One region of the Shewanella sp. SM21 genome, then DNA from elsewhere that is predicted to be linked to it. Evidence: predicted binding sites of a transcription regulator. Region 1 holds the regulator's gene; each other region holds the start of a gene.
The links. The regulator LexA, encoded in region 1, represses DNA repair genes until DNA is damaged. The targets are predictions, from matches to a motif close to TACTGTATNNNNATACAGTA.

Region 1 (5,594 bases):
GGGTGGCCGAAGAACCAGAAAATATGCTGGAACATCACAGGATCGCCGCCGCCCGCCGCATCGAAGAAACTCGTGCCGAAAAACTTATCGGTCAGCACCATAGTCACTGCGCCCGCGAGTACGGGCATAACTGCGATCAGTAGGAATGCCGTGATAAGCCAAGTCCAGACAAACAATGGTAACTTCATCCATGTCATGCCTGGCGCGCGTAAATTCACTATGGTCACAATCACGTTGATCGCGCCCATGATCGAACTTATCCCCATGATGTGAATAGAAAATACAAAGAGCGCCGTGCTATCTGGGCTATAAGTTGTTGATAGTGGTGCGTAGAAGGTCCAACCAAAGTTAGGTCCGCCACCTTCCATAAACAGCGAACTGAGAAGAATAGTAAAGGCGAAGGGGAGTATCCAAAAACTCCAGTTATTCATCCGTGGCAGCGCCATATCTGGCGCCCCTATCATCATCGGGATCAGCCAGTTAGCTAGCCCTGTAAAGGCCGGCATTACCGCGCCGAATACCATGATCAACCCATGAACAGTTGTCATTTGGTTGAAAAAGTTGGGCTCGACCAATTGTAATCCAGGTTGAAAGAGTTCAGCGCGGATCACCATGGCCATAGCGCCACCGGTTAAGAACATAATGAAGCTGAACCATAAATACAAAGTACCTATGTCTTTATGGTTGGTGGTTAGCAGCCAGCGCATGATGCCCTTTGGCGCACCATGATGATGGTCATCATGGGCTGCGGTTTGATCTTGAGTCGTAGTGCTCATCATTATCCCCTACTGTCCATGACTTGCGATATCAGCAGGTTGCACTGTATCGCCGGTATTGTTACCCCAAGCATTGCGTTCATAGGTAATGACTGCTGCAAGTTGCTGTGGGCTAAGCTGTTTGCCAAATGCCTGCATAGCCGTGCCCGTTTTGCCGTGCATCACAATATCGATGTGATTGGCGACTGGTCCAATGGCGATAGCACTACCCACTAGCGCGGGGAAGGCGGGTGGTATTCCTGCACCTGTCACTTGATGGCAGGCAGCACAGAAGGTCGCGTAGACAGTTTCACCTTCGGCCATGAGGGCGTCATGGCTGAGTGTGGGGAGGCTTGCGGGATCGACTGCAGCTGAGACGTCTTTTGCAGGAGCGGGTGTCGGGGTTGTACTGCTTGGTACCGCGGCGGATGTTTGTGCAGAATTGCCGTTCATGTACTCGTTGACGTCTTTGGCTTGCACTGCATCGCCAGTATTATTGCCCCAAGCATTACGCTCGTAGGTAGTCACTGCCGCGATTTCTTGTGCAGTCAATTGTTTACTAAACGCTTGCATGGCTGTACCCGTTTTACCGTTGAGCACAATTTCAAGGTGGCCGCTGAGCGGTCCCGTTGCAATCGGGCTACCTTTAAGGGGCGGAAATACGCCTTGCAATCCTTCGCCATTGGGCTGGTGGCAGGCTGCGCAGTGCCCGAGGTAAACTTGTTCGCCTAGAGTCATCAACTCTTCTTTACTTAGGGTTTGTGATAAAGCGGCTTGAGCGGCTTCAGCCGCAGCACCTGCGGCTTGTTTTTGCTCTGTGACCCAAGCCTCAAACTCGGCTTCGGGTAAGGCTTGTACTACGATAGGCATAAAACCATGGTCTTTACCGCAGAGTTCGGCGCATTGACCACGATAAATGCCGGGTTTGTCGATGCGAGTCCAGGCCTCATTGATAAATCCAGGGTTGGCATCTTTCTTAATGGCAAAGGCGGGTACCCACCAAGAATGGATGACATCCTCTGAAGTCATCAGAAAGCGGATTTTGCGGTTTATCGGTAGAACGAGCGGTTTATCGACTTCCAATAGATAGTTTTCACCCTTGGTTTCGGTGCCTTCGATTTGTGCTCTGGGTGTTGTCAGTATGCTATAAAAATCAATATCTTGATCGAAATAGCTGTAATGCCATTTCCATTGGGACCCCGTCACTTTTACGGTGAGATCGGCGTTACTGGGATCTTCCATTGCGATTAAAGTTTTTGTCGCTGGAATCGCCATTAAGATCAAAATGATAAATGGCAGAATCGTCCAAGCGATTTCAACTTTAGTGCTTTCGTGAAAGTGGGACGCGACAGCGCCTTTGGATTTTCTGTGGTTGATCATGGCGTAAATCATGACGCCAAAGACCACTAGGCCTATTGCGCAGCAGATATACAAGATGGTCATGTGCAAGTGATAAACCTTGCCACTGATCTCGGTCACGCCAGGGGTCATGTTGAACCGCATGTCTGCGGCGGTCAACGGTGGTGCGAAAAGCACCACGAGTAAACAATACAACAATTGCTTCACAAGACTTCTCCTCTGCCAATTGCGAATAGCAACTACAAAGAAGAGCAACACAGTAAGTCTCAACTCTATGCAAACTCTTCAGTTCCCAAAAAAGCTTTTTTGACTTCAACGTGCGTTGGCGGCTGTTACTTTTAATCAAGTATTGTTACTGCTGGTAATTAGCCACGCTGGCACATACTGCTGAAATAAATCTGTTCTCTATTTTTAGTGGCGCTTCGAGTTCGATAAATACTCGATTCATTGACCACGGAAGGTGATATATCATCACCGACTTAACCAACCATACTTGCTGTTTAAATATTGATCAAGATCACTTATTTATCTAATTATCTGAAAAATTGCCAAAAAAAAGCCTCACATTCATAGGTGAGGCGGCTTTCAAGGTAAAAAATTAAATGAATATTTAGTGTACAGCGCTAAAAAAAGATTGCTGACCGAAGAGATTGCCTTGCTCAATACGTACGTCTGCATGTAAGTGACTGTTTACGTCTTCAAGCACTATGCCCATAGCTCGGGCACTTTTAGCCACGATTTGTAGGCGTCGATTATCCCGCGCATCTAATGATTGAGTCCAAGTAATGACTGCACTGGACGTACCACTTGTCAGGGCTTTTTCCATCGCCCACAGGGTTTCGACTTCATCTTTAGCATGTACCAGCAAAACTCTATCCATACGCACACCTGCACTGGCGAGCATTTGCTTGTAGCCAATACTTGGTGGGTTGATGAGCACTAACCAACGGCCCTGTTGGCTTAACTGAGCGAGTTGTGCACTCAGATGAATTAATTCTTGGCGACCTTGAGTCTTAGTTGGCATACAGGCGATAGGCGCATGGTGCCAGTCATAGTCGGCATCACGGACTTCATCGAGCCACAAGCCCGGATGGCGGGGGGCATTGCCAAGTAGTTTATTCATAGCCAATCTCCATTACGGATCACACCGACGGCGAGTCCTTCAATTGTTAAACTTTGGAAGCCTAAATCCACTTTAATCGGGGAGTAATCTTCATTTTCGGCATGTAGATAGACTACATTACCTTTTTTTTCGAAACGTTTAACAGTGACATCGTCATCGACTCTAGCGACAACCACTTGACCATTTCTAGCTTGTTCTACTTTATGAACTGCCAGCAAATCACCTTCGAGAATACCGATATTTTTCATGCTGTCGCCCTTTACTCGCAGTAAAAAATCGGCGGCGGGATGAAACATGCTTGGGTCGACTTGGTAGTACTGTTCAACATGTTCTTGGGCGAGGATAGGTTCACCCGCGGCCACTTGGCCGATGAGCGGTAAACCTGTTTCAGTCAAATCTTCGATTTCCGCAGGCAGACGAATGCCTCGAGATGTGCCTGGCATGATCTCAATGCAGCCCTTTTTTGCCAACGCTTTAAGATGTTCTTCAGCCGCATTGGCGCTCTTAAAACCTAAACGGGTTGCGATTTCTGCCCGAGTGGGTGGCATGCCAGTATCGGCAATATTTCGTTTAATTAGCTCTAAAATTTCAGCTTGGCGTGGCGTCAAAGGTCTCATGGTGTTTCCTGTTTTTCTATACAGTTACTGTTAGTATATACAGTATTATTTGCAGCGCAAGTATTAACCACTTTTTAGCTATGTTGGAGAGAATTAGCGAATATTGCCCATAGTCTGGTATTCTATCGGGCTAGTAAACGCACTTAATTGCATAAGAATAATGCCTAAACACGACTCTCTTTGGTTGAAATCATTACGTTGGATCCAAAAACACTTAGTGCACACTATTGTGGTGCCTCAGGATCCCTTTGCCGATCTGAATCTGGATGCTTCCAGACCCCTTGTTTATGTGATGAAAACAGAATCCCTCAGTGACATCGCTGCTTTGAGCGAAATAACGGCTAAGTTAGGCTTACCAAGCCCTTATGAGCCTCTAGTGGCTAATGGTGTGACTGCGCCTCGGGTTGTCTGTCTTCAAGGACGTAAGCCACTGTTTGGCGAACGTGCTGGTAATGAGCCTTTCCTCGAATGCTTTATGCGTTTGTTAGCCGTGCATAAGGAACGTCCTGAATTGGATATTCAACTGGTGCCCGTGAGCTTGTATTGGGGTCGCACGCCAGGGAAAGAAGACGACACTATGAAGGCGGCCGTATTTGAGCGGGAAAACCCGACTTGGTTGCGCAAGTGCTTGATGATTCTGTTCTTAGGTCGACATAACTTCGTGCAGTTTTCGAATGCCGTATCCCTGCGTTACATGGCTGACGAACATGGCACCGACATGGGGATTGCCCATAAGTTAGCACGGGTTGCGCGCGTGCATTTCCGTCGTCAACGTAAGGTAATGACAGGGCCTGTGCTGCCAAACCGCCAAGCACTGTTTCATTCGTTACTCAAATCTGAGTCGCTGCGCAAAGCGATTCAAGAAGAAGCCGCCAGTAAAAAGATTTCTGAGACCCAAGCGCGCGAGACGGCTATTGAGTATCTCGATGAAATCGCTGCCGATTACTCAGACAGTTTAGTGCGTATTGCCGAGCGTTTTTTAACTTGGCTGTGGAACAAGCTTTACAGCGGGATCAACATTAAAGGCGCCGAGCAAGTTCGGCAGTTACACCACGATGGCCACGAGATTGTTTATGTGCCTTGCCATCGCAGCCACATGGATTACCTGCTGTTATCGTATATTTTGTATTATCAAGGCATGGTTCCGCCGCACATTGCTGCCGGCATTAACCTCAATTTCTGGCCCGCGGGACCTATGTTCCGTCGCGGTGGTGCCTTCTTTATCCGCCGTAGTTTTAATGGCAATAAGCTGTACACCGCAGTATTTCGTGAGTATTTAGATCAGCTGTTTGCTAAAGGTTATTCGGTGGAATACTTCTCCGAAGGTGGCCGTTCACGTACTGGCCGTCTGTTGGCGCCGAAAACTGGCATGATCGCCATGACGATGAACAGTGTGCTGCGCGGTATCGAGCGTCCAGTCACGCTAGTGCCTGTGTATTTAGGCTATGACCATGTGATGGAAGTGGCGACGTATCATAAAGAGTTAAGTGGTAAGAAAAAGAAAAAAGAATCTGTGTGGCAGGTGTTTGGTGCGATTCGCAAACTTGGTAATTTCGGCCAAGGTTATGTGAACTTTGGCGAGCCGATTACTCTGCAAAACTTCTTAAATGAGCGCGCGCCAAACTGGCGTACTGAGTTGGCCGATGATCCCGAGCAGAAACCAAGTTGGTTAACGCCAGCGGTAAACGTGCTGGCTAATCGGGTGATGACGCGTATCAATGATGCCGCAGCCGCGAGTTC
Region 2 (5,594 bases), on a different contig from region 1:
GAAGTCTTCGGTTTTGCTTTGCCAGTTCACTGAGTCAACTGTACCAATTTGCATTTTTTTATAGTAAATCGGTGAGCCTTGGCTGACATCGGCGCCATCTTGACTGATTAACGTTAAATGCACTTGCTGCTGACGATCATAAAAAGCTGTCGCGGCATCCACAGAGCTAAAGAGGGGCAGAGCGCTGTTAGCAACTAAAGGTGTGTCGCTATGACCTTGGATCAAGCTAACTGCACCTTGAGTGAGTGTTGTAAAATCCCTTGCTTTGACTGAGACCCCGTCTAACGATGCGTTTACCGTTAATGCTGACTCAGGCACAAAATAGCTGTCGCTGCGAATTAGACTGGCAAACTCAGGTTGTAGCTCGAGTTGGTATTCCACCGCCGATAAATCTTTGGTTAACTTAACCGCAAGCACTGAACCAATGGGAATTTGCTTGAAGCGAACCTGAGCGCCCGCTGAAATACCCATGTTTTCGGCTGAGGTTAGGGTCAAGAAACGCTTCTTAGATTGCAGTAAATCAGGCGCCTTTGATTGTAAGACAAAGCTGTTTGGTACCGAGCTTTTGGTGTTGATGCCTGGCAGGAAGTTGATCACGCTACCTGTCAGTAAACGTTCTGGATTTTTAATGCCTGAGAGGGAAATATCAGCACCTTCAAGCCAAAACACGCCGTCGTTAGTTAACAGTGAACCGTATTGAGGTTCAAACTTAGCCACGGCTGTAACACCATTAGACGTGAGTTGTTTACTTAAAATACTGCCAATGCTCATGCCGCGATAAACGATGCGGGTACCTTTGTCGACACCGTTAGCGTCAGCCATGGTCAGGTTTATTTCTATGCCGCCAAGGGCAGTGGTTTCTGAATCATAAAGCGAAAAAACGTCACCGTTTTTAGCTATGTCTGCTTTATCGTCAGAGCTGAAACTCACGCCGCCAGCCAGAATGGATGCCAAACTCTCTGAACTGACTTTAACTCCAGTTAGTGAAGCATCAATTTTGACGCCAGAAACATTCCAAAAGTGAGAATTTTTCTTCACTAATCGCGCGTATTGCTCTTGAATGAAAGCGCTGATAATGACTCTTTGATTGCCATCTAAACGATAGCTGACCACGCTACCCACGGGGATTTGGCGGAAAAATATTGGCGAGCCAACATCGAGTGAACCGAGTTTATCGGAGGTCAATTCGACCATCACACCTTCTGAGCCGATTTGCATCGGCGGCGGTTGGCGTTCTGCTTCAAAAAAGGTCGAGGCATTACCTTTCCCTGGTTGGATAGCAATATAGTTACCCGAAAACAGCGCATCTAAGCCTTCAACACCTGTAATACTTGCTTTAGGTGTGACAAGCCAGAAGAGGGTTTCTTTATTCAAAAAAGGCTTAGCGCGGTAGTCCATCATGACCTTGACGTTCACGCCTTTGAGATCGTCATCTATGCCAATGTCTTTAACTTTACCGACAGTCAAACCTTGGTATTTGACTAAGGTTTTACCCACATCAATCCCTGTGGCGCTCGGAAAGTGAATTTGAATTTCAACCCCCGATTCTTTAATGCTCTTAATGCCCAGCCAAGCACCTAATGCCAACGCGACAATAGGAAGCAGCCAAATGGGCGAAAAGAGTTTTTTCTTTACAACTTTCGGCGATTCAATTTGTGTCATCTTGAGGTTCCAATCGATCCCAGAGTAAACGAGTGTCTAAAACTTTTGCGGCTAACTGAGTTAACAGAATCACCAAGGCAAATGCGGTAGCCGCAGGCGCGGGTTTCGCGTCGAGTAATTGTCCCATGTTCACTAATGCCACTGTGATTGAGATGACAAATAAATCGAGCATTGACCAGCGGCCAATCCATTCGATGATGTGAAAACCCACCATCAATTTCTTTTTTGAAATCGGGATATCAAAGCTTATCGCACACAGATAAATGGATAAGCCGATGATTTTAATCCATGGTACTAAAATACTGGCGGTAAACACTATGATGGCAATAGGCAGCATATCTGAATGCACTAAATGCAAAATGCCTGAAAAAATGGTGTCGTGCCGCACTTGCCCTTGATTGGTCAGCATAGTGATAGGGTAAATGTTGGCTGGCACCAGTAAGATGGCAGCGGTAATCAACAAAGCCCAACTTTTTTGCAGGCTGGAATAGTCTCTGACGTGCAACTCAGTTTCACAGCGCTGACAGTGCGTGAGTTCACTGCTGTTGAGTTGGCGACACACTTTACAGAGACATAGGCCGATATCTTTACCTTGTTGTTTCATATCAGCTATGACCTTCCAATAACGTCCACATATGTTCTAAGTCGTATTCTCTTTGTAGAAACAAGGTCACGAGAAACAGCATAGTGAAGCAAAATGTGCCCATACCAAAATAAATGTCCGAAAAATCAGATAGCTGAAATGATGAAACTAAGAAGCTGATCACATAAATTTCCAGCATAGTGAGTTGCGATAAGACGCCATGAAATTTTAACAACTGCTTCAATGAGTTACGCCAAAAAAGGCTACTCAATCCCCATTTCACAATTAAAATCTGTGTCAATATCGATAACAGTAATAAGCCTGGACCTATCACAGCTGCGGCAAGTACGGCGACACCTACAACCCAATAGCCTTGGTCAAATACTGCAAATGCCCCTTGGAAAACCGTAGTAGTACGAATACTGCCGAAAAAGTGGATCTCGAGTACGGGTAAAAAATTGGCAGGGAAATAAAACACTAATGCCGAAATACATAGGGCTAACATACCATTCACAGAGCAGTATGGCGTGTCATAAAGTGCAGTGCTGCAACGAGGACAGATTGCTCTAACGCCGCTAGGCAAGGCACGTTTGCGGACTGCTAAATCGCAGGAGCGGCATAGGGTTACTGAATTTTCTGCTGCGTTTTCATGCATATAAAAATATATATTAGCCTAATAGGAGTAATAACAGCGAGATCGGTGCAAAGTGTCGTGCTAGTTAGCTGTTAAGCCACGTCTAGCGCTTTATAATCTTGGCAACGAAAGTACGCTAATAATATCAGATTAATCAGAACACTTGCATCACAAGTTCAATCTATGTCACTCTAGTTACTGTATATAAAAACAGTGCGAGGGCAGTCATGGCAGTAATAACACAGTTTGTCGTGGTCAGAGAAGGGGTTGAAAAGATGACATTCACATCTAAGAAGGAGGCTGATGCCTACGATAAGATGCTCGATATCGCCGATAACCTTATCCCCTTCATTCAAAAAGCTGATTTGGGTATAGATGAAAGTGTGGGCGAAAAGCTCGCATTCTATTTTGCTAACAATAAAGATGAGCTGACGAACTTGCTTAAAGGCGCCGTTCAGGTTAATAGTACGCCAACGAATCCGCCTGCAGCGAAAAAAGCGGCTAAAAAGACCGAAGCAGCAGAATAAAATTGTTAGGAAATGTAATGAAATCGAAATTTTATGAGTCACTTAACCGTCAAGCCTTGGCCTTGTTGGAAGGGGAAGACGACCTTGTTGCGGCGATGGCGAATTTTTCAGCCTTGCTCAATGATAATTTAACTGAGCTGAACTGGGTGGGATTCTACGTCATGCGTGGTGAACAACTGGTACTTGGCCCGTTTCAAGGTAAAGTGGCTTGTACACGCATTCCGTTAGGAAAAGGTGTGTGTGGTACAGCAGCATTCACTAATCAAACTCAGCGAGTGGCTGATGTCCATCAATTTGATGGTCATATTGCCTGTGATTCTGCCAGTAATTCTGAAATCGTTGTGCCAGTTCGTGCGCAAGGTAACGTGGTTGCCGTGCTCGATATTGACAGTCCTATCTTCGATCGTTTCGATGAAGAAGACCAAAAGGGGCTGGAATTACTGGTTAAAAGTTTTGAAAACTGCCTATTTGATTAATTTGCGTACAATAACGCATAATTCATAGTCGCAATCGGTGGCGTGCGCCTTATAATATGCGCCTGCACGCATTAAGCTGGTTTGATTGGCATGCAATGAATAAGCTTAGTGTTTTGAGCTGTCAAAATTTGTTAAGGTATATTTTTTAACTTTAGTAAACGCGGCTAGGATGCTAATTTGTACGTTGACTCAATATTGAGTTTAACGAAGATAAACGACATGTAAGAAGCTGATATATATCACCTCGAATCGATGTCCCTTTTTGACTGTGGAAGTAATGATGGAATCAACAGAAAAGTTGACCGACACCAATGCAATTTTGGCGTATTTGTATGAAACATTTCCTTTGTGCTTTATTGCTGAAGGTGAAACTAAGCCATTAAAAATCGGATTGTTTCAAGATTTGGCTGAAAGGTTGGCTGATGATTCTAAAGTCAGTAAAACTCAGCTCAGAGTTGCCTTGAGACGTTACACCAGCAGCTGGCGCTATTTAAAGTGCGTTAAAGCAGGCGCACAACGCGTAAACCTGGATGGCGAACCTTGCGGCGAGTTAGAGCAAGAGCACATTGATCATGCTCAAGCCATGTTGAAAGAGAGTCAGGATAAGGCCAAAGCGAAACGTGCAGCACTTGCACCTAAGCCCGCGGCGAAGAAAGCACCTAAAAAGGTGGCTGTTCCTCAGCGTCCTAAAACTGAGCGTCCTGCTAAGCCTGCACCAAAAGCTGCAGCGCCAGTCGTCAATTATGTTCAAGCACAATTGACTGATTTAACGAAAAAACAACGCGTCAATGTTAAATTAGGTATGACACCCGTAGCCGGTGTGATTACTGACATTAACAAGGAAGATATTCATGTTCAGCTTGATAGTGGCCTAACGATTAAAGTTAGAGCAGAACATATCCTGCTGTAATCATTTATTAAAACGGAGTAACTTGTTGATGCGAAAACTCACTTTGGCTACCTCGATCGCCACTGTTTTTGTCGGATTCTCGGCTTGGGCCGTACCACCCACGATTCAAATCAGCGAGTTACCCACTCTCAAGCAGGAAGCGCAACATAAGGTTGCGAGCAAAAGGGTAACGGACTTATACACTCGTTCGCACTATCATAGATTCAATCTTGATGACGCCTTTTCTGCGCAAATTTTTGATCGTTATCTGCAGCAGTTAGACTATCGCCGCAATGTGTTAACCCAAGCGGATGTCGATAGTTTTAAACCTTATGCTACCCAATTCGATGACATGCTCAGTTCTGGTGAACTTGAGCCTGCCTATAAAATGTTTGATATCGTCCAAAAGCGCCGCTATGAAGGCTTTGTCTATGCTTTATCTCTATTAGATAAAGAGATGGATTTTTCTGCGCCCGGTGATGCCTATGAGTACGACCGCGATGAGGCCGCATGGCCAAAAGATCAAGCCGAGATCAATGAGTTATGGCGTCAACGTGTTAAATACGATGCGCTAAATCTGAAACTCACAGGTAAGAAATGGCCTGAGATTGTTGATATCCTGCAAAAGCGTTATAACAACGCTATTAAACGCTTGATTCAAACTAACAGTGAAGACGTGTTCCAAGGCGTGATGAATGCCTTCTCTCGTAGCATTGAGCCACATACAAGTTACCTTTCACCACGCAATGCTGAACGTTTCCAAATGGAAATGAACTTGAGCCTTGAAGGCATTGGTGCTCAACTGCAACTTGAAGACGATTAC
Region 3 (5,594 bases), on a different contig from region 1:
TTAATCCCTTTTATTGCCAGTTATTTTTGGACCTATAAGTGCAATAGCCGTAGCGCCTATCTGCCCATTCTCATTATGGTGGTCATAGCAATAGCGATCACACCAATCAACCCAGGCTCTATCTCGCTATTTACCTTTGCCGCCTTCTTCATTGGCTTTTTTTATCCTCTCCGGACCTGTCTGTTGGCTATTGCAGCCCTCATCGGCCTGTTGTTTGCCCTCAATGAGATTTACCACTTTAACAGTTACTACTTTCCGCTTTACGGCTCGGGATTAGTGCTCGGCGTGGGCATGTTTGGTGTCGCCGAACGCAGACGTTATCGGCATAAATTGAAAGAACAGCAAAGTGCCCAAGAAATTACCACCTTGGCCACTATGCTTGAGCGTGAACGTATCGCGCGGGATCTACACGACATTATGGGGCATAGCCTTTCTTCCATCGCCCTTAAGGCCGAGCTAGCCGAAAAGCTTATCGCAAAACAAGAATATGAACTCGCATCAACCCAATTGATTGAGCTAGGACAAATTGCGAGGGAAAGTTTAAGCCAGATCCGCCACACAGTGTCAGACTACAAACACAAGGGTCTAGAGAGTTGCGTGACGCAGCTTTGTAAATCCTTAAGGGATAAAGGCTTAAGTGTCGAGCTCAGTGGTGAGCTACCCAAGCTAGGTGCAACCACAGAAAGCCAACTGAGTTTGATCCTCACCGAACTCATTAATAATATTCTTCGCCATAGCGGTGCAAGTGAATGCTCTATCCACTTTTCTAAGCAATCAGACCGCCTGCTGCTAGAAGTCAAAGACAATGCCGCGGCCAAACCTTTTATAGAAGGTAATGGCCTCACTGGTATACGCGAGCGTCTCGACAGTTTAGGCGGCAGCTTGAGCTATAATCTCGAACAGGGATATACCTTTACCGTCAGTTTACCTTTGCAGGGAGCAACACATTAATGAAGATTTTATTGGCGGAAGATCAAGCTATGGTGCGAGGAGCACTCGCCGCACTCCTTACGCTTGCAGGGGGTTTTAGTATCACCCAAGCGAGTGACGGTGACGAAGCTCTAAGCTTACTCAAACAGCAAAGCTTTGATCTCTTGCTAACGGATATCGAAATGCCCGGCCGCACAGGCTTAGAGCTGGCCACATGGTTAAAGGAGCAACATAGCCAAACCAAGATAGTGGTCATTACCACCTTCGGCCGTGCGGGCTATATTAAACGTGCCATCGAAGCGGGTGTGGGCGGCTTTCTGCTTAAAGATGCGCCCTCGGAAACCTTAGTCAACGCGATTCAACAAGTAATGGCGGGAAAACGAGTGATCGATCCTGAACTTGCCATGATGGCGATTGGCGATGTCGACCCGCTCAACGACAAAGAACGCCGCGCTCTTCGTCTCGCTAGCGAAGGCAAATCCACCTCCGACATCGCCGAAACTCTTTTTATCGCCGAAGGGACTGTTCGCAACTACCTCTCAGAAGCCATAGCCAAACTCAATGCCAGTAATCGAATCGATGCAGCCCGCATTGCCAAGCAAAAAGGCTGGTTGTAATAACACTCACAGTTAACCACGCTTTCAGCCTAACGATATCTTATCAACAATTTTGTGGTCTTAAGGCCACAGAAGGATATTAGCTATGCTTCCAAACAAAATTTGATAACACCCTAATTCCCCTTGAGATTGCCTTACGCTTATTCTCTGTTAATATATGTATAAATTCACAGTGATTGAGTGCTAACGACTTGCAGCAATTGGATCTTGTTCCGATCACCGACCTCAAAGGCGTCGCCAAAAAGGTCGCGGAGAAACTCGCAAAGCTCGGCATCACAACAGTACAAGATCTGCTGTTTCACTTACCCCTGCGCTACGAAGACAGAACCCAAATCTATCCCATTGCCGCCCTCAGCCTAGGCGGTTACGGCACTATAGAAGCTGAAATCCAATCGACACAAATAATCCAAGGCCGCAAGCGTATGCTGGTCTGCAATGTGCGCGACGATACAGGCAGCTTGAGCATGCGCTTCTTTAACTTTTCCGTCGCCCAACGTAATGCCATGCAAAATGGTTTGATGATCCGCGCCTATGGTGAAGTGCGCCGTGGTAGTCATCAAGCTGAGATAGTGCATCCAGAATATAAAGTCGTGTATCCCGGTGAAGATGTTCACCTAAGCGATACCCTAACGCCGATTTATCCCACAACTGAGGGCTTAAAACAGGCGAGTTGGCTAAAGCTGACGGAGCAAGCTTTGGTATTGCTGGAAGAGGGTGGCTTAACTGAGCTGCTGCCACCGCAGTTGCAACCGAATAACATCAGCCTTAAACAAGCGCTGCAGACGCTGCACCGACCTCCTGCGGGGATCTCTCAGTTCGATTTAGAGTTAGGCCAACACCCTGCACAGCAGCGACTCGTGCAGGAAGAATTACTCGCCCACAATCTCAGCATGTTACGCCTAAGGCAGCGCAGTAATTTAGATGCCGCTGTCACCATGCAGGCCACGGGACAGTTGCTCAATCCTTTCCTCGCCGCTTTGCCCTTTAAACCGACTGGCGCCCAGCAAAGAGTCGTGGCTGATATAGGCAAAGATTTAGAAAAACCGCACCCTATGATGCGCTTAGTGCAAGGGGATGTTGGCTCTGGCAAAACCTTAGTCGCGGCGATGGCGGCATTACAAGCGATTGAAAACGGTTATCAAGTTGCCATGATGGCACCGACCGAGTTATTGGCCGAGCAACATGCAACTAACTTTGCCGCTTGGTTTGAGCCACTCGGACTTAAGGTAGGTTGGCTGGCGGGAAAACTTAAAGGCAAGGCCAGAACCCAATCCCTTGCGGATATTGAATCTGGCGCAGCCCAGATGGTAATTGGGACCCATGCCATCTTCCAGCAGCATGTAGTCTTTAGCAAACTCGCGTTAATTATTATCGATGAGCAACACAGATTCGGCGTACACCAACGCTTAGGCCTGCGGGAAAAGGGCGTGAACCAAGGTTTCCACCCGCATCAATTGATCATGACGGCAACGCCGATCCCGCGCACGCTAGCGATGACGGCCTATGCGGATCTCGACACGTCCATTATCGATGAACTGCCGCCGGGGCGAACTCCAGTGACCACTGTGGCGATTGCTGATTTACGCCGTAACGAAGTGCTTGAACGGGTCCGCAACGCTGTCATCAGCGACCAACGTCAGGCCTATTGGGTGTGTACTCTGATTGAAGAATCCGAAGTGCTCGAATGCCAAGCCGCCGAAGACACAGCCGAAGAACTGCGCCTCGTCCTGCCCGAGCTCAATATTGGCCTAGTGCATGGCAGATTGAAGAGCGCCGAGAAACAGCAAATCATGGCCGACTTTAAGGCAGGCATTATTCATCTACTGGTAGCAACAACCGTGATTGAAGTGGGCGTCGACGTGCCTAATGCCAGCCTGATGATCATTGAAAACCCTGAACGTTTAGGTCTAGCACAACTACATCAACTGCGCGGACGAGTCGGTCGAGGCGCCATCGCAAGCCATTGTGTGTTACTCTACAAGGCGCCGTTGAGCCATACCGCCACCCAAAGACTGAGCGTACTCAGACAAAGCAATGATGGTTTCATCATAGCGCAGAAAGATTTAGAAATTCGTGGCCCGGGTGAAGTGCTTGGCACTAAGCAAACAGGACTGGCTGAGCTCAAAATTGCCGATCTGGTGCGCGATCAAGCTTTGATCCCACACATTCAGAAATTAGCGAGCCATGTAATGGCGCAAGCTCCCGAAAAAGTCGATGCAATTATTTTACGTTGGCTCGGGCACAGACAGCACTATGTGCAGGCTTAGGCCGCAAATATTAAAGGGTAAAGAACGAGGCGTAACATCTGCCTTTACTCGAAATAAATTGTTTATGTTCAGCTAAGCGCTATAGACAAGCGCATGGAAACTTGCAAAATGAACCTGCGGCCTTCAAATAGCCCGCTCTTGCACTTTAATGTTAGCTGCATGTATTCACCAAGTTACCTTGACACTCAAGCGAAGGATGTAAAATGCAAGTTAATCAAGATGATAGAATAACACCTCAAGAGACTTCTTCTAGCAGCAATCGCTTTGCGCTTTTTGCGATAGTGCTCGTCGTGCTACTTTCTGCCGGAGGATATTATTACTACAGCGGTGATTCTGACTCACCTAAACTCATTCCTAACGCCCCTATTGTATTGCCTGAAACACCGCCATCTGAACCTATGACGCTCGAAAGTGCGCCAGAGCCTGAAACCACAGAGACGACGCCTGCCGTTACAGAAACGAACACCAATAGCACTGAAACCACTGCAGTGGCAGAGCCTGAAGTTGTCGTAGAACCTGTGCCTGTGCTGGCTGAAAGTGATGCATTTGTGCAACAAAAAGCCCTCGCCATGATCAATAACAATGTGCTGAGTTCTTCGTTAGTGCAGCAAGATCTCGTCCGCCAATTTGTGGTATTCGTGGATAACCTAGCTCAGGGTGAATTAACCCGTAAAGTTAGCCCACTTAAAGGACCAGAGAAGCTGTTCTCAGTCTCAGAAATCACCAACAAAGTGTATTTAAATCCTGAGGGTTTCCACAGATACGATGCCTATGTTGACTCGATTGCCAAAATGGACGAACAGAGCTTAATCACAACTTACAAGCAACTGACGCCGCTCCTAGAGGAAGCCTTTACCGAACTCGGCTACAGCAACGCCAAATTTAACGACAGAATGCTGCAAGCGATTAAAATGTTACTCGCAGCACCTATTATTGAAGATCCGATTGAGCTGAATTCAATTAGCGTTAACTATCAATTCGTTGACCCTAACTTAGAGGCACTACCCAGTGCACAAAAACTGTTGATCCGTATGGGTCCAGAAAATACTCGCAAGTTGAAAGTAGCGCTGCGTAAAATCGAGAATCAATTGTCGCAATAGGTTATCAAGCTCATGCCAAAAGGCGCTCAGTGCGCCTTTTTTCATTTTAACCTGTAAGTTAAAGCGTCAGCGAAATCAGATAGCCACTGCGATATTTGTTACTCAATGTCGAATAAGTGCTGTAAATCACAGCACTTGATCCCATTCCGTTAACCCGCACAATGCAAATGGCTTCATAAAAAGAAAGGGCATAGTGTAGAATGACCACGCTGTAGAGGGCATTTCGAGCGTCATTCTTCTAACGCGTATACTCCTCACTATGGTATGACAATCCATTAATGTTCTAACTTAGTTAGGGATAACTAAGACAGCTTAAATTTAGTGTCGAGGCAAAGTAGTGCAACTAACATTCAGCATTCTCTCTTGGGGCGCTTGGGCCCCCCAATATCAGCACCATCAAAGTTGGCAAACTTGGTGCGAGAGTTCGGCTGAGCTCAATCTCGATACGCCACCACAGTCGGATACCACAGCTCCCGCACTCAAACAAATTCCCGCCATGCAGCGCCGCCGTTTTAGTCGCTTGACTAAGATGATGTTAGAGGTGAGTTTTCAGTGCGAAATGCCTGCAAATTGTCGCTCTATTTTTGCCTCGCGCCATGGAGAGTTACAGCGCACCATTGGCCTGCTCGAAGACATTATCGCCAAACAGCCCTTATCGCCCTTAGGTTTTAGTCAGTCGG
Region 4 (5,594 bases), on a different contig from region 1:
GCAGTGGTCGCACGCGTATAATTGCGTTTGTCCATGCCAAGAAACACGTCCTTGAACTGGTTCATGCCTGCATTGGTAAATAAAAGTGTGGGATCGTTGCCTGGCACTAATGAACTACTGTCCACAACTTGATGACCATTGCTGCGGAAAAATTCGAGGAAAGCGCTTCTGAGCTCTGCTGTAGTTTGATACATGAAATCATCCTGAATTGGGTAAGCATTACCAGCTACGCCTTAGGCTAGCCGTATTTCTATTTGCCCAGCATTATAAGCAGACTAAGGAAGGACGACCAGTCTTGATTGGTGATATACACATCAGGAATTTAATATTTTAGCGTGAATCGCCCACACCTGAGTCACTAGAAGCAAAACGATAGGATAAAGCACAAATAAAGACGGCGTAAGTTTATCGCGGAATGGACAATATTTAAGCAAGCTTGAGTCTAATGTGAAGTACGAAATGGACAAGACTCATTGATGATATTTAGATGAGCTTTTACAGTATTAGCTTCAAATTTAATAATCTTCATCGAGATCATTGGGATCTGAATCTAGTGCGTAAGTGATTTGATCGTAGCTAAAGCCTTGGCCCATTAAAAAACGCACTCGTTTGGCCTTTTCCTTTGCGATGAGATCCCGAGCTTTAGAGCCCTTCACTTCTGTCACACGGGGAACGCCATACTTTTTGGTGGCTTTATCTTTTGCTAGCTCAAACCAGTCACAATCACAATTAACCAAAGCGGCTTCAATACAATCTTTAGATAAGCCTTTCTGTGCGATTGCTTGGCGGATGCGTATTGCACCGTGACCTCGACTGATGTGGCTACGCACTAACAGTTCGGCATAACGAGCATCATTAATAAAACCGGAGGATTCGCAAGCATCGAGTACAGGTTCGATATCGTTAAGTTCGACACCTTTTTCGAGCAATTTATCGCGGATTTGTAAACGGGAATAATCGCGGCGCGCTAACAGCGCGACCGCAATTTGATGGGCTGACTGACTCAGAATACTTCGCCTGTCTCTAAATCAATATTATCCTCAATGCTATCATCAGCTTTGGCAGCCAAGGCACTAGGATTGCTCAAAAGCAACTCACGTAGCGTCTTGTCAATTTCAGCAGCAATAGCTGGGTTTTCAGTCAGATATTTGCCAGCATTAGCACGACCTTGGCCGATTTTATCACCTTTATAGCTGTACCAAGCGCCCGCTTTTTCAATCAACTTATGGGCTACGCCTAAGTCTACTAACTCACCAGTACGGTTAATACCTTGGCCATAAAGGATTTGGAACTCAGCCTGCTTAAACGGCGCTGCAACCTTGTTTTTCACCACTTTAACGCGAGTTTCGTTACCGACCACTTCATCGCCGTCTTTAATGGCACCAGTGCGGCGAATGTCTAAACGAACAGAAGCATAAAACTTCAGCGCGTTACCACCGGTTGTAGTTTCTGGGTTACCGAACATCACACCAATCTTCATCCGGATTTGGTTGATGAAGATAAGTAAGGTGTTAGATTGCTTTAAGTTACCCGCAAGTTTACGCATGGCTTGGCTCATCATACGCGCCGCTAGGCCCATGTGAGAATCACCAATTTCGCCTTCGATTTCAGCTTTAGGCGTTAATGCCGCCACGGAGTCGACTACGATAACGTCAACAGCGCCTGAACGAGTTAAAGCATCACAAATCTCAAGCGCTTGCTCGCCGGTATCCGGTTGCGAACACAGCAGGTTATCAATATCTACGCCCAATTTTTTAGCATAAATAGGGTCTAGTGCATGCTCTGCATCGATAAAGGCACAGGTTTTGCCTTCACGTTGCGCTGCCGCAATCACTTCTAAAGTCAGTGTTGTTTTACCTGATGATTCAGGACCATAGATCTCAACGATACGACCCATTGGCAAACCGCCAGCACCTAAAGCAACGTCCAGAGACAGAGAACCGGTAGAAATGGTCTCAACATCCATAGAGCGATCTTCGCCCAGCTTCATGATGGAGCCTTTACCAAATTGTTTCTCAATTTGGATCAATACCGCAGCAAGTGCTTTCTCTTTATTTGGATCGACCTTCATTCCTGTTCCCTCATCAAGACAAGCATTAAGCTGTCAAAAGTGATATTCAATTTACAAACGGGTAATTCAAAAAGCCGCGCTTTTTGTCTTAATTCTGCTGACTAGTATACTGTACAATCATACAGTATCAAGACCTGTGACTGAATTATTTTTAGCTGATAGGATTTTTAATATGGCCAAGGTTTTAGCGAAGATCAAATCAGATAATAGCTCCCTTTGATCAATATCCATCGTTAAGGGCTCAATTTTCGCTAAATTATTGCTAAGATTGGCGCAACAAATTTTGCGTGGTCTTTTTAGCTGAAAATTGTACAGCAGTCTTCCGCTTCCATAGCGCTTAATCACCCTTAACCACACAAACTGTATCGCCTTTAGGCAGTCACAACGGACGATAACGATTTAATGAATGTAATTGATACCGATGATTTAGAAAAACATACTCCTATGATGCGTCAGTACTTGACGATGAAAGCAGAACATCACGATATGTTGCTGTTTTATCGCATGGGTGACTTCTACGAGTTGTTTTATGACGATGCTAAACGCGCTTCTGAGCTGTTAGGCATTTCACTCACTGCGCGCGGTAAAAGTGGTGGCGATCCTATTCCGATGGCGGGACTTCCTTACCATGCTGTGGAAGGCTATCTTGCAAAATTAGTTCAAATTGGTCAATCAGTTGCGATTTGCGAACAGATTGGCGATCCCGCGACATCTAAAGGGCCCGTAGAACGTAAAGTGGTGCGAATTGTCACACCTGGCACCTTAACCGACGAAGCGTTGCTACAAGAACGCCAAGACAATCTGTTAGCCGCGGTTTATCAAGGTAAAGTCGGTTTTGGTTATGCCACATTAGATGTTTCATCCGGACGTTTTGTGATTGCAGAGCTCGACACCCGAGAGTCATTAGAAGCGGAATTGCAACGCACTAATCCCGTTGAAATTCTCTACAGTGAAGACTTTGGTGAACTTGGGCTACTTAACGGTTTTAAAGGCAAACGCCGTCGCCCCGAGTGGGAATTTGATTACGATACGAGTATCAAGTTACTACTGGCCCAGTTTGGCACGAAAGACTTACATGGTTTTGGCATCGCAGATGCACGTTTATCACTGCAGGCTGCGGGTTGCTTGATGCAATATGTCAAAGACACACAGCGCACGGCACTGCCTCATATCAATGCCATTATCCGCTTCAATCAAACCGATAGCATAGTACTCGATGCGGCAACTCGCCGTAATTTAGAATTAACTCAAAACCTTGCCGGTGGCCGCGATAATACCTTAGCCGCAGTATTAGATAACACGGCAACGCCTATGGGCAGTCGTATGTTACAACGCTGGATCCATCAGCCTCTGCGAGATCCTAAGCAAATCAAGGCGCGCCAACAGGCGGTGACTGAACTCCTCGATACCGCTGCCCACGAAGATTTGCATGAGCAGTTAAAGGCACTTGGCGATATCGAACGTATCATGGCAAGACTCGCGCTGCGTACCGCTCGCCCAAGAGACTTTGCCCGTTTACGTCAAGCTCTGGGCTTATTGCCTGAATTACAACAGAGTTTAAGTACACTGAGCGCGCCGCACACGACTCAATTGCGTCAACACTTAGGCGAGTTCCCCGCTGAGCAAGCCCTACTTGAGCGCGCGATAGTCGATAATCCTCCCATGCTTATCCGCGATGGCGGAGTGATCCGTGAAGGCTACAACAGCGAACTAGATGAATGGCGCGGCCTGAGCGAAGGAGCGAGTGATTACTTAGTACAACTTGAAGCCAGAGAAAAAGAACGTACTGGCATCAATACACTTAAAGTTGGCTATAACCGCGTACACGGCTATTACATCGAAGTGAGCCGTCTGCAATCCTCACAAGTACCGCTCAATTATCAACGACGCCAAACACTTAAGAATATGGAGCGTTATATCACGCCCGAACTTAAGGAATACGAAGAAAAAGTCCTCTCGAGCCAAGGTAAAGCGCTGGCACTCGAAAAGCAGTTATGGGAACAGTTGTTCGATCTTATTCTGCCCAAATTGCATGAGTTACAAGCCTTTGCTAGAGCTGCGGCTGAACTTGATGTACTGAGTAACTTTGCCGAGCGTGCCGAGACCTTAGGCTATACTTGTCCAGAGCTGAGCCAAGATATCGGCGTACAAATAGACGCAGGTCGCCATCCAGTGGTGGAGCGTGTTAGCCAAACGCCGTTTATCGCTAACCCAGTAATCTTACATAATCAAAGACGTATGTTGATTGTGACTGGACCTAACATGGGCGGTAAATCGACCTATATGCGTCAAGTCGCCTTGATTACACTGATGGCCCATATTGGTTGTTTTGTTCCAGCAGATCGCGCCCTGATTGGCCCGATTGATCGTATCTTTACCCGTATTGGCGCAGCAGACGATCTGGCCTCTGGCCGCTCAACCTTTATGGTAGAAATGACTGAAACTGCCAACATTCTGCACAATGCCACTGCCAGTAGTTTAGTGTTAATGGATGAAATCGGCCGTGGAACATCCACCTATGATGGTTTATCGCTAGCTTGGTCGGCAGCAGAGTATTTAGCCCAGCAAGTCGGGGCTATGACCCTATTCGCCACCCATTATTTTGAGCTAACTCAATTACCTGACTTAATGGCAGGTGTTTACAATGTGCACCTTGATGCCATAGAGCACGATGATACCATCGCCTTTATGCATGCAGTACAAGAAGGCGCCGCCAGTAAAAGCTACGGCTTACAAGTTGCGGCGCTTGCCGGCGTGCCAAACAAAGTGATTAAAGCAGCGAAACATAAATTGCAGCAATTGGAGAGTCGCGATCACCAACCAGAAGGAACGAGGACGCCCATTCAAAGCTTACTCGCTTTACCTGAACCGGTTGAAAATCCAGCTTTGACTAAATTAAGTAGCATTAATCCCGATAACTTAACGCCAAAACAGGCGCTTGATTTGCTCTATGAACTAAAACGCTTGAGCTAGACATCAGGTGATCTAAATAAAAGCCTAAAAATAACAACGCCCACTCTATAGTGGGCGTTTTACTTTATGACGTGATCTCACACTAAGTACATTTTCTGGATAGCTTCTCTGAAAGACACCAGAAGACCGATATTAGTTTCTAAATAAAGCTTCAACAGATAAACCTTGAGAACCCAATAAATCACGTAAGCGTTTTAATGCTTCCACTTGGATTTGACGAACACGTTCACGGGTTAAACCAATTTCAGCCCCCACATCTTCAAGCGTAGAAGGTTCATAACCTAACAAACCAAAACGACGGGCTAATACTTCTCTTTGTTTTGTGTTCAACTCGTTAAGCCATTTCACCACCGAGTTAGAGATGTCTTCATCTTGCACTTTATAGTCAGGGCCAACACTATCATCATCGGCCAGTACATCTAATAATGCTTTCTCGTTATCGCCCCCCAAAGGCGTATCAACAGAGGTAATTTTTTCATTCAGCTTAAGCATGCGGCTCACATCAGAGCTAGAAACTTGCAGTTTTTCAGCAATTTCTTCCGCTGTAGGT

Region 2: L5L94_RS09160 (YebG family protein) is a predicted target of LexA. The motif match lies at 3,076-3,095, and genes of this name have one in related genera.
Region 3: recG (ATP-dependent DNA helicase RecG) is a predicted target of LexA. The motif match lies at 1,703-1,722, and genes of this name have one in related genera.
Region 4: recA (recombinase RecA) is a predicted target of LexA. The motif match lies at 2,179-2,198, and genes of this name have one in related genera.

What each region holds. Positions count from the first base shown of each region.
Region 1 covers NZ_JAKKRL010000005.1:87,376-92,969, reverse strand. The annotation lists gene ctaD (cytochrome c oxidase subunit I) at 1-776, opposite strand, end outside; gene coxB (cytochrome c oxidase subunit II) at 786-2,321, opposite strand; gene L5L94_RS08070 (cell division inhibitor SulA) at 2,725-3,237, opposite strand; gene lexA (transcriptional repressor LexA) at 3,234-3,854, opposite strand; gene plsB (glycerol-3-phosphate 1-O-acyltransferase PlsB) at 4,015-5,594, shown strand, end outside.
Region 2 covers NZ_JAKKRL010000006.1:36,207-41,800, reverse strand. The annotation lists gene L5L94_RS09175 (PqiB family protein) at 1-1,662, opposite strand, end outside; gene L5L94_RS09170 (paraquat-inducible protein A) at 1,649-2,266, opposite strand; gene L5L94_RS09165 (paraquat-inducible protein A) at 2,268-2,900, opposite strand; gene L5L94_RS09160 (YebG family protein) at 3,107-3,406, shown strand; gene L5L94_RS09155 (GAF domain-containing protein) at 3,424-3,882, shown strand; gene proQ (RNA chaperone ProQ) at 4,163-4,792, shown strand; gene prc (carboxy terminal-processing peptidase) at 4,821-5,594, shown strand, end outside.
Region 3 covers NZ_JAKKRL010000015.1:51,363-56,956, reverse strand. The annotation lists gene L5L94_RS18180 (sensor histidine kinase) at 1-951, shown strand, start outside; gene L5L94_RS18175 (DNA-binding response regulator) at 951-1,547, shown strand; gene recG (ATP-dependent DNA helicase RecG) at 1,739-3,814, shown strand; gene L5L94_RS18165 (DUF3014 domain-containing protein) at 4,018-4,914, shown strand; gene L5L94_RS18160 (beta-ketoacyl synthase chain length factor) at 5,252-5,594, shown strand, end outside.
Region 4 covers NZ_JAKKRL010000004.1:92,744-98,337, reverse strand. The annotation lists gene alaS (alanine--tRNA ligase) at 1-194, opposite strand, end outside; gene L5L94_RS06540 (regulatory protein RecX) at 516-986, opposite strand; gene recA (recombinase RecA) at 1,004-2,071, opposite strand; gene mutS (DNA mismatch repair protein MutS) at 2,474-5,044, shown strand; gene rpoS (RNA polymerase sigma factor RpoS) at 5,177-5,594, opposite strand, start outside.